Regions from separate parts of the Lysinibacillus sp. JK80 genome, predicted to be linked through region 1. Evidence: riboswitches for the same ligand, from Rfam matches in the RefSeq annotation. Region 1 holds a riboswitch; the other holds the start of a gene.
The links. Region 1 has a riboswitch for cyclic di-AMP ahead of HXV90_RS14100 (APC family permease). Riboswitches for the same ligand answer to the same signal wherever they lie in the genome.

Region 1 (4,436 bases):
ATTGTAAACGTTCGTGTTTTCAATCAACGTACTGATTATAACAGACTATTTTCTAGCTTGCTAGCATTATTTTGATAAATGGAACGGTACTGTCATAATGACGACATTTCTGTGAAATAACAGTGATGTACGAATGAGAAGACTCGATTGGTTGTGTAGCATATGATGCCACCCTTTTTTCGGTAAGAATTGAGGGATAACAACTGTAACTTTATGACCTGTCTTCGTACATTGATGTTCTACTTTATCAATAAATTTAATTAATGGCTGTGTAATGCTGCGATATGGTGAATAGTAGGTAACTAATCGTACATCAGGTTGCCAGGCGTTCCACTTCTCTTCAAAAGCTTTTGCATCTGCTTGATCGAAAGCTACGTAAAAGGCTATCACTTTATCAACCTTAAGTGATTTGGCATAATGTAGGGAGTTTTCAACCACCTTTGTTATACCAGCTACTGGCACAATGAAAACATTCCCCTCAATAGTAGCCAGTTCTTCATGATTTAATCTTAACTGTTCTCCAACAGCTTGATAATGTTGCTTAATGCGATGGAATACAAAAATAATAATTGGTAAAAAGATAAACACTGGCCATACTTGAGGCATTTTTGTCACAAAAAACATCATTGCCACGATGAAAGAGATAACAGCCCCAATTGTATTGATTGTAAATCTTGCTACCCAGCCTTTAGGTTTTTCGCGCCACCATTTTCTCATCATTCCCGTTTGCGCTAATGTAAAGGGAATAAATACGCCTACTGCATAGAGCGGAATTAAATGCTCTGTGGCCCCGTCAAAAAGTATAATTAAAAAAATGGCTGCAATCCCTAGCATTAAAATACCATTTGAATAGCCAAGACGATCCCCACGAATTTGGAAGATTCTTGGGATAAAACCATCCTTCGATAAATTCACAGCAAGCAAGGGAAAAGCTGAATATCCTGTATTTGCGGCAAGTACTAAAATCATTGCCGTTGTCCCCTGGACAATATAATAAAGAAAATCCCGACCAACACTAGCTTCTGCTAGTTGGGAAACGACTGTTGCTTCTGCTGTTGGTGCAACGCCATAAAAATAAGCTAGACTAACAATCCCGATGAATAAAACGGCTAAAATGGCACCCATTGCTAAAAGCGTTTTAGCAGCATTATTTGGAGCAGGATTTCTAAAATTAGGTATGGCGTTAGAAATAGCCTCTACTCCTGTTAACGCTGAGCTTCCTGAAGCAAATGCCTTTAATAAAATAAATAGGCTAATCCCTGCCACTGGTGTGCCAATCTTTGGATGTAGCTCTGCAGGCACCTGTCCAGTTGCCACATTATAGAGCCCAATCCCGATTAGCAACAGCATAACGCCTACAAATAGATAAACTGGGTACGCCAAGATAGAGGCTGACTCTGTTACACCTCTCAAGTTTAAAATCGTTAAGAAAATCACAAATATAATAGCAATGGGTACATTATAAGCATGAAGACTTGGAAATGCAGATGTAATGGCATCTGTCCCGGCCGACACACTTACTGCTACCGTTAAAATATAATCAACAAGCAAAGAACCCCCTGCAACAAGACCTGCATTCACGCCTAAATTTTCTCGTGATACGACATAGGCGCCTCCTCCATGTGGATAGGCGAAGATAACTTGACGATAGGATAAAATCAGTGCCACGAGTAGAATAACCACTCCAGCGGCAATAGGTAAAGAATACCAAAACGCCATTGTACCTACCGTCATTAGGACAATTAAAATTTGTTCTGGTCCATAGGCTACTGATGACAATGCATCTGATGATAATATGGCCAGTGCCTTTGTTTTACTTAGCTTTTGTTCCCCTAACGCATCGGATCTTAATGGTTTGCCGATTACATAACGTTTGAATGAGGATTTCATTGATAAACACCTTCTAGTTTCATAGAATGTGTTTCGCCTTTCTAAATTACATCAAAAAACGCCTACAAGTCATCACTAAATAAGACTTGTAGACGCTCATCCGTCTGCCAAGCTCCACTTTTCTGCTCTTAACGCTTACGAGGTTAGCTGTCGGATTCGGGCCTGAGTAGCCCTACTCCTCCACAAGGAAGAGATTCACCCCAAGAATGGCTATGCCATCCATCAAAATTGGTTCCCCCGCGTTTAGTTGCTTCAGCGATTTAGAAATTTGAAACTTTTATAATGATGTCATATTACGCCTGCTAATTGAAAAAGTAAAGAAGAAAATTTTTCTCTTTTTTGAGTAAAAGCATAGGCTTTTTTTGAACATATAAATAACCGCTTCTTAAAGAAAATTTCCTGAATACCTAGTCAATACCCACAATATAAACAATAAAAACTGCCTTAAAGGTATATTCTACCTTCAAGACAGCTTATTATATTAGTCATCAAAGCCTTGTTCAAAGTCGATAATGTTCCCAGAGACTGCATCCACATCTACTTCGTATTCATATTGACCGTCTTTCAGTTCAATTTCATATACACCATCATCAAGCTTAATTTTTGTCACTTTACCCTTTGCTTTTGTTTGGGCTGTCTTGATAGCCTGCTCTTTTGTAATTATTTTTGTTGTAGCAGTCGTAGCAGGAATATGATCATCCCAATCATCGTCATCTAGACGTTCCTTTTTCTGCTTGAGCAATTTTCCACTATAAGCATCAAATTTTAAATCATATTCTTCTGTATCTGTATACACCTCTACTTCATAATTAGAGCTAAACTGATTTTGGTCAAATTCGATATTGGCAACTGTACCATCCACTACCGCTAGAGCCTTCTTCTCAATTTCCTGCATGGATAAGACCTTTTTTTCTTGGGCATTTCCTGATAATAAAGTCGTCGAGCCAATCGCTGCACCCACTCCCAGTGTAATTACTAGTGCTGGAATCATGATCATTTTTTTCATGTTCATCTCTCCTTTGGTTTATCTAAACTTAGCTTACCAATTGAAGATGATAGAACTATAAGAGAAACATTAGAATTTCATGAGAATGATTTAATGATCGTCATCCCATGTTACAGACAGTACTTTTCCTGAAACAGCATGAATTTGAAATGTAGCTTCGTCCTCCTGCGTTTCAATCTCAACTAAATAGTAACCACCCTCTGGGGTTTCTTCAAAATCAACTGAATCCACTTCACCCTTTAATTGCTTAAGAGCTATTTGAATGGCCTGTTGCTCAGTAATAATAGGCTCTTCGATAGGTTGTTCTTGTGGCTCAACCTTTTTCTCAGCCAGTAGTTCGCCAGTATAACCATCAAACGTTAAATCCTTTTGAATTTCCTCATTTTCAACACGTACAGTGTAAATGGAGTCTGTAAGCATAACGCTTTCTATATCTCCATATTCCTTTTTAACCATTTGTCTGATCTGCTTTTCTGTTAAAAGTAATTTACTATGTCCTTCTTTCAGGATTAGATCAGTCACCTGTTGTGTCGTAACATCGAGTATAGCTGCATACTTGACATCGTCACGCGTAAAAAGCATTTCAAAGTTATTTCCTTGTTTTTCAACCTGTGTAACATGACCATTGTAGATAGTCTCAATATGCCGAATAGCCTGCGCTTCACTAAGAGGTTGAACGTAAAAATAACGATGTTGAACAAACCAAATTACTCCACTACAAAGAAGGATAATAACAACAATTACTAACATCCACTTTTTCATTGCTGTCCCTCCTTTGGTATACATAAAGTAAAGCTTGAGCCTTCCCCTAGCTTACTTTTCACATCTATCGTTATACCTAATTGTTGTGCCAGTTCGTGTGCTATTGCTAGCCCTAGCCCTGAACCACCTGTTTTACGATTACGATCCTCTGTTACACGATAGAAACGCTCAAACAAATGAGGAATATGCTCGACTGGAATACCAATACCAAAATCTTGGATGGTAATACGTACATGGTTGGTTGTTTCAGTGGCTTGAATACGTACTTCATCCTCACTATATTTCCTAGCATTATCCAGCAAAATAAAAAGTAGTTGCTTCAATATTTTTTCATCACTATAAATAAATTTTGGTATCTGCGCATCAATTCTAAATGTTCGATGATAAGCCTGTTCCATTTGTGAAGCTACTTTATTTAAGAAAGGGGCAAGCTCTAGTTGTTCGAAATGAACGTCCAATTGCTCTTTGTTTTTAGCTAGCTCTAGCAATTGCAACACCATTTCATGCATACGAGATGATTCATTGGCAATGGCCTGTAAGGATTCCTGAGCAACCTCACGATTATCAAAACCCCTTCTTAGAAGTAGTTTTGCATAACTTTCAATGACAGTTATAGGAGTTTTTAACTCATGAGAGGCATTTGATACAAATTCTTGTTGCTTTTGATAATGTTGTTCAAGCTTCTCCATCATTATATTAAAAGTGCGGTTAATGTTTATTAACTCGTCCCCTCCTTTTTCTGTAGTATCTATTTTTTCATATTTCCCAGTAGATGCAC
Region 2 (4,436 bases), 1.9 Mb from region 1:
AGAATAAGCTAAGATCTTTTCGATGACCAATCATTACTAATAAATCTTCCTTTTCAATAATTTGCTCAGGAGAAGGGGAGATAATAATTTCACCTTCGCGCACAATCGCAATTACACTGACGTTATATTTTGCGCGCAAGTCTAAATCCCGAAGGTTTTGTCCGGCCATTTTGGAAGGAATCATAATTTCTTCAATGCTGTATTCCTTTGATAATTCGATATAATTCAACATATTTGGGGATAGGAGTTGATTGGCTACACGTTCACCCATATCTCTTTCTGGGTAAATAATCCAATCAGCTCCTACTTTATCTAACACTTGCCCATGTCTTTTACCAAGTGCCTTTGCGATCACTTTTTTGATCCCTAGCTCTTTTAATAAAGAGACGGTTAAAATACTAGATTGCATATCATTACCGATCGCTACGATAACACAATCGAAGTTACCAATACCAATCGATTTTAAGGCTTTTTCTTCTGTTGTATCTGCAACCACAGCGTGAGTCACATAGGGTTCGGCATCCTCTACTCTTTCTTCATTTATGTCAATTCCTAATATTTCCTGTCCAGCTTCATGCAATCTGCGAGCGACGCTTGTTCCGAATCTACCTAAGCCAATCACAGCGTATTGTTTAATGGTCATAGCGTTCTGTCTTCCTCTCATTTGGTTATCCAATCATAATATTTCCTTTTGGGTGGCGGAAACTCTCTTTTTTTCTTCGTTTTGCAATGGCAAAAGCAATGGTTAATGGTCCTACTCTTCCTGCGAACATTGTAATAATCAGAAGAAGACGACCAGCAGGTGTTAGCTCTGGAGTTAGGCCCATCGAAAGACCAACAGTACCAAACGCAGAGGTAGCCTCAAATAAGTACATCATAAAGCTATGATGCTGTTCCGTGATACTGAGAATAATCGTCACGACTACAACAATTAATCCTCCACACATTGTAACCGTCAAAGCCTTTAAGATAGTTTCAGTAACAATTCTACGTTTAAAGAGAACGACATCTTCTTTTCCTCGAATTTGTGACCACATAGTAGCTACTAAAACAGCAAAGGTTGTGATTTTAATACCTCCAGCAGTCGACCCAGAGCCTGCCCCAATAAACATGAAAAGAATCATTAAAAATAATGTAGAATGCGTTAAGTCCCCAATAGCCAGTGTATTGGAGCCAGCAGTTCGTGGTGTAACCGCTTGGTAAAGGGAACCTAATACTTTACCCCATTCGGATAATGGTCCAAGAGTTTTTTGGTTGCCATACTCAAACAAAAATATCAAAATGGTTCCGCTAACAGTGAGCAAAAGTGTCGTTACTAAGACTATTTTTGAATGGACAGAAAGCCTTTTAGTTACACGATATTCATACAATTCATTCATCACAATAAAGCCTAATCCACCGATTGTAATAAGAGCACAGATGGTGAAAACAACAAAGGGGTCATCAACATAGGCAGTCATTCCGTTAAAGCCACCCATTAAATCGAAGCCCGCGTTGTTGAAGTTGGATATGGCATGAAAAAATCCAAAATAAAGGGCCTTTCCAATAGGCATATCAAAAGAAAAACGAATCGATAGAATTAGACCACCGATTATTTCAATACATGCTGTAAAGAGTAATATTCTTTTCACTAATCGAACAAGACCAGCAATGGAGATATTATTAAATGCTTCTTTAAGCAGCAGTCTTTCTTTTAATGAAATTTTCTTTCCAAGCAGTAAAAATAATAATGTGGCAAATGTCATAAATCCTAAACCGCCAATTTGGATTAAGAATAAAAGGACCACTTCGCCAAAAATAGAGAAGGTATCACCTGTATCAACTACAATTAAACCTGTGACACAAGTAGCTGATGTAGCAGTGAATAAAGCATCTAAAAAGGGCAAACCCTTCCCATCCTCAGTAGAAAATGGCATTGTTAAAAGAAACGTACCTATGGCAATGATAAGGGCAAAGCCCAATACAAGAACTTTGGGAGGATTTAATGCTCTTTTAAAATTGTTCATTTAATATTTCCTCAATTCTGAATAGTAAACAACTGTTTGTTAGATGGCATAATAAAAAGACCTACGATTAGAGCATGAAAAGGGTAGAAAGCATGCTAATAATGGTGGTCAATAACGACCTCCTTCGCTTTAGCCGACGAAGTTAGCTGACGGGTAGGATGGCGAAAGAGCTTTCTCATCCCTTCTGCTAAAGCAGAATTAACCCCAAAAGATTGGTTCCTCCGTTCTCAAATAGTTGAGATTTGGCCGATATGAAATTGAATGTGATTATTCTACGCCTTTATTCTATTTTTTGTAAACCCCTTAATTGTTAAGAAAATGTAATTATTTTTATTGTGGGCGAATTGTGTGTGAATAATTCGAGCAAAAATAAAACCAAAAATTCACTTGATAATTTCGCATACTTTCTATTGACCATTATTAGACAATACGATATAATTTTTTAGTACACAACAGAAGGTGATTTGCCTAATTGTGTATTGACGTGTGTTCGGAGGGAGGGAAAGAGAGATGTCAAAAACTGTCGTTCGCAAAAACGAATCGCTTGAAGATGCTCTTCGCCGCTTCAAACGTACTGTATCAAAAAGTGGTACAATTCAAGAAGTTAGAAAGCGCGAGTTCTACGAAAAACCTAGCGTAAAACGTAAAAAGAAATCAGAAGCTGCACGTAAACGTAAGTGGTAATTTAATTTCCCATTAAAAATCCCTACGTTCATAACACGCAATTGTATGATTCACTGAGCAGACAAAGTTATACCTGAAATTAATCACATTTTTGATTAATTTCAGGTATTTTACATTGCTCAACTTTACGTACATATGAAAAAGCCGAATGAAATCACTTTGATTCATTCGGCTTTTTTGCACATACTAAGTGTTAGTAATTGGCATTAGATCGAATGATAAATAATTAATAAATTTTTTAAGATTTGTGAAACTTTTCGCATGATTGACCGTATATACAGAGGAGAGGCATGTTAGAAGGGAGGGGAAAAGATGCGAAAACGGAGAATCCTCAGCTATTTACTAGTGATATGGATGACTTTTTTGTTAGCGTTTCCATTAACTTCGGCTTTTGCCAGTAATAAGGTTTATCATGTTCCGATTCGTAATGAAGTAGAGCGAGGACTTCATGCATTTTTAGAACGAGCTTTTAAAGAGGCTGAAGAAAACAATGCAGAGGCAATTATCTTAGAAATACATACGCCTGGCGGTTTTGTGAATGCAGCAAGCGATATCGCCATGCTTATGGATGCAACGCAAATAAAAACGATTGCTTATATTAATAAGGATGCGCACTCAGCAGGAGCGTTTTTAGCCTTACATGCGGATAAGATCTACATGGTTCCAAATGGAACAATTGGTGCAGCAGCAGTTATCGATTCAGCAGGTAATGCAGCCGACCTAAAGGCCAATAGCGCTTGGCTTGCTCAAATGAAAGCAGCAGCAGAAACGTCAGGGCGCGACCCTAAATATGCATTAGCAATGGCAGATACCAACTATGAACTACCAGAATACCGTGCTGGCGGAAAGAATTTGTTAACCCTATCAGCCTCAGAGGCAGCAAAGGTTAAATATTCTGAAGGGACGGTTAAAGATTTTCAGGAGCTTTTAGAAGTAACCAACTTGAATGGTAGTGATGTTGTTCCCATTGAACCAACCTTTTCTGAAAAGTTAGCTCGTTTTATTACAAATCCCATCATTGTACCTATTCTATTGTCTATCGCTAGCTTAGGACTTGTGATGGAGCTTTATTCGCCAGGATTTGGTGTTCCAGGTATAATGGGCTTATCAGCACTTGGTTTATTTTTCTTTGGACATATGGTGGCCGGCTTTGCGGGATATGAAACATTATTGTTATTTATTGTTGGCTTAGCCCTTTTAATTGCAGAGTTTTTTGTCCCCGGTGGAATTATTGGTATTTTAGGTGGTGTCTTAATAGTACTAAGTCTGATACTGGCAGGTGCAAATATGATGCAAATGATAGTAGCAATTCTCATTGCGCTTGTGATAGCGATGATAGGAATGGTGATTCTGATGAAATTTTTCGGAAAAAAACTGCATGTCTTAAACAGGCTTGTGTTAATGGATGCAACCACGACAGAAGAAGGGTATGTATCCAATGTGAATCGCACAGAACTGTTAGGAAAAATTGGGAAAACGCTTACGCCACTTCGTCCATCTGGAACAATGGTACTTGGTAGTGAACGCATTGATATTGTATCAGAAGGTGGCTATATCGATGTTAATCAACATGTAGAAATTATTAAAGTTGAAGGCTCACGCATTGTTGTGAGACAAACAGATAAAGAGATGGAGGAATAGAAAATGGGTTTTGATTTAGCTTTGATTGGTCCTATTGCTGGACTAGTTATTTTATTCATTGTGCTTGCGGTATTCTTTACCTTTGTACCCGTAGCATTGTGGATT

Region 2: another riboswitch for cyclic di-AMP. It lies ahead of HXV90_RS00185 (TrkH family potassium uptake protein); the one in region 1 lies ahead of HXV90_RS14100 (APC family permease).

Annotation. Positions count from the first base shown of each region.
Region 1 covers NZ_CP058997.1:2,800,257-2,804,692, forward strand. Annotated here, with positions in the region: gene HXV90_RS14100 (APC family permease) at 67-1,890, opposite strand; cyclic di-AMP (ydaO/yuaA leader) riboswitch at 2,009-2,158, opposite strand; gene HXV90_RS14105 (PepSY domain-containing protein) at 2,372-2,896, opposite strand; gene HXV90_RS14110 (PepSY domain-containing protein) at 2,987-3,658, opposite strand; gene HXV90_RS14115 (HAMP domain-containing sensor histidine kinase) at 3,655-4,436, opposite strand, start outside.
Region 2 covers NZ_CP058997.1:31,391-35,826, forward strand. Annotated here, with positions in the region: gene HXV90_RS00180 (potassium channel family protein) at 1-643, opposite strand, end outside; gene HXV90_RS00185 (TrkH family potassium uptake protein) at 669-2,006, opposite strand; cyclic di-AMP (ydaO/yuaA leader) riboswitch at 2,123-2,264, opposite strand; gene rpsU (30S ribosomal protein S21) at 2,517-2,690, shown strand; gene HXV90_RS00195 (NfeD family protein) at 3,003-4,331, shown strand; gene floA (flotillin-like protein FloA) at 4,335-4,436, shown strand, end outside.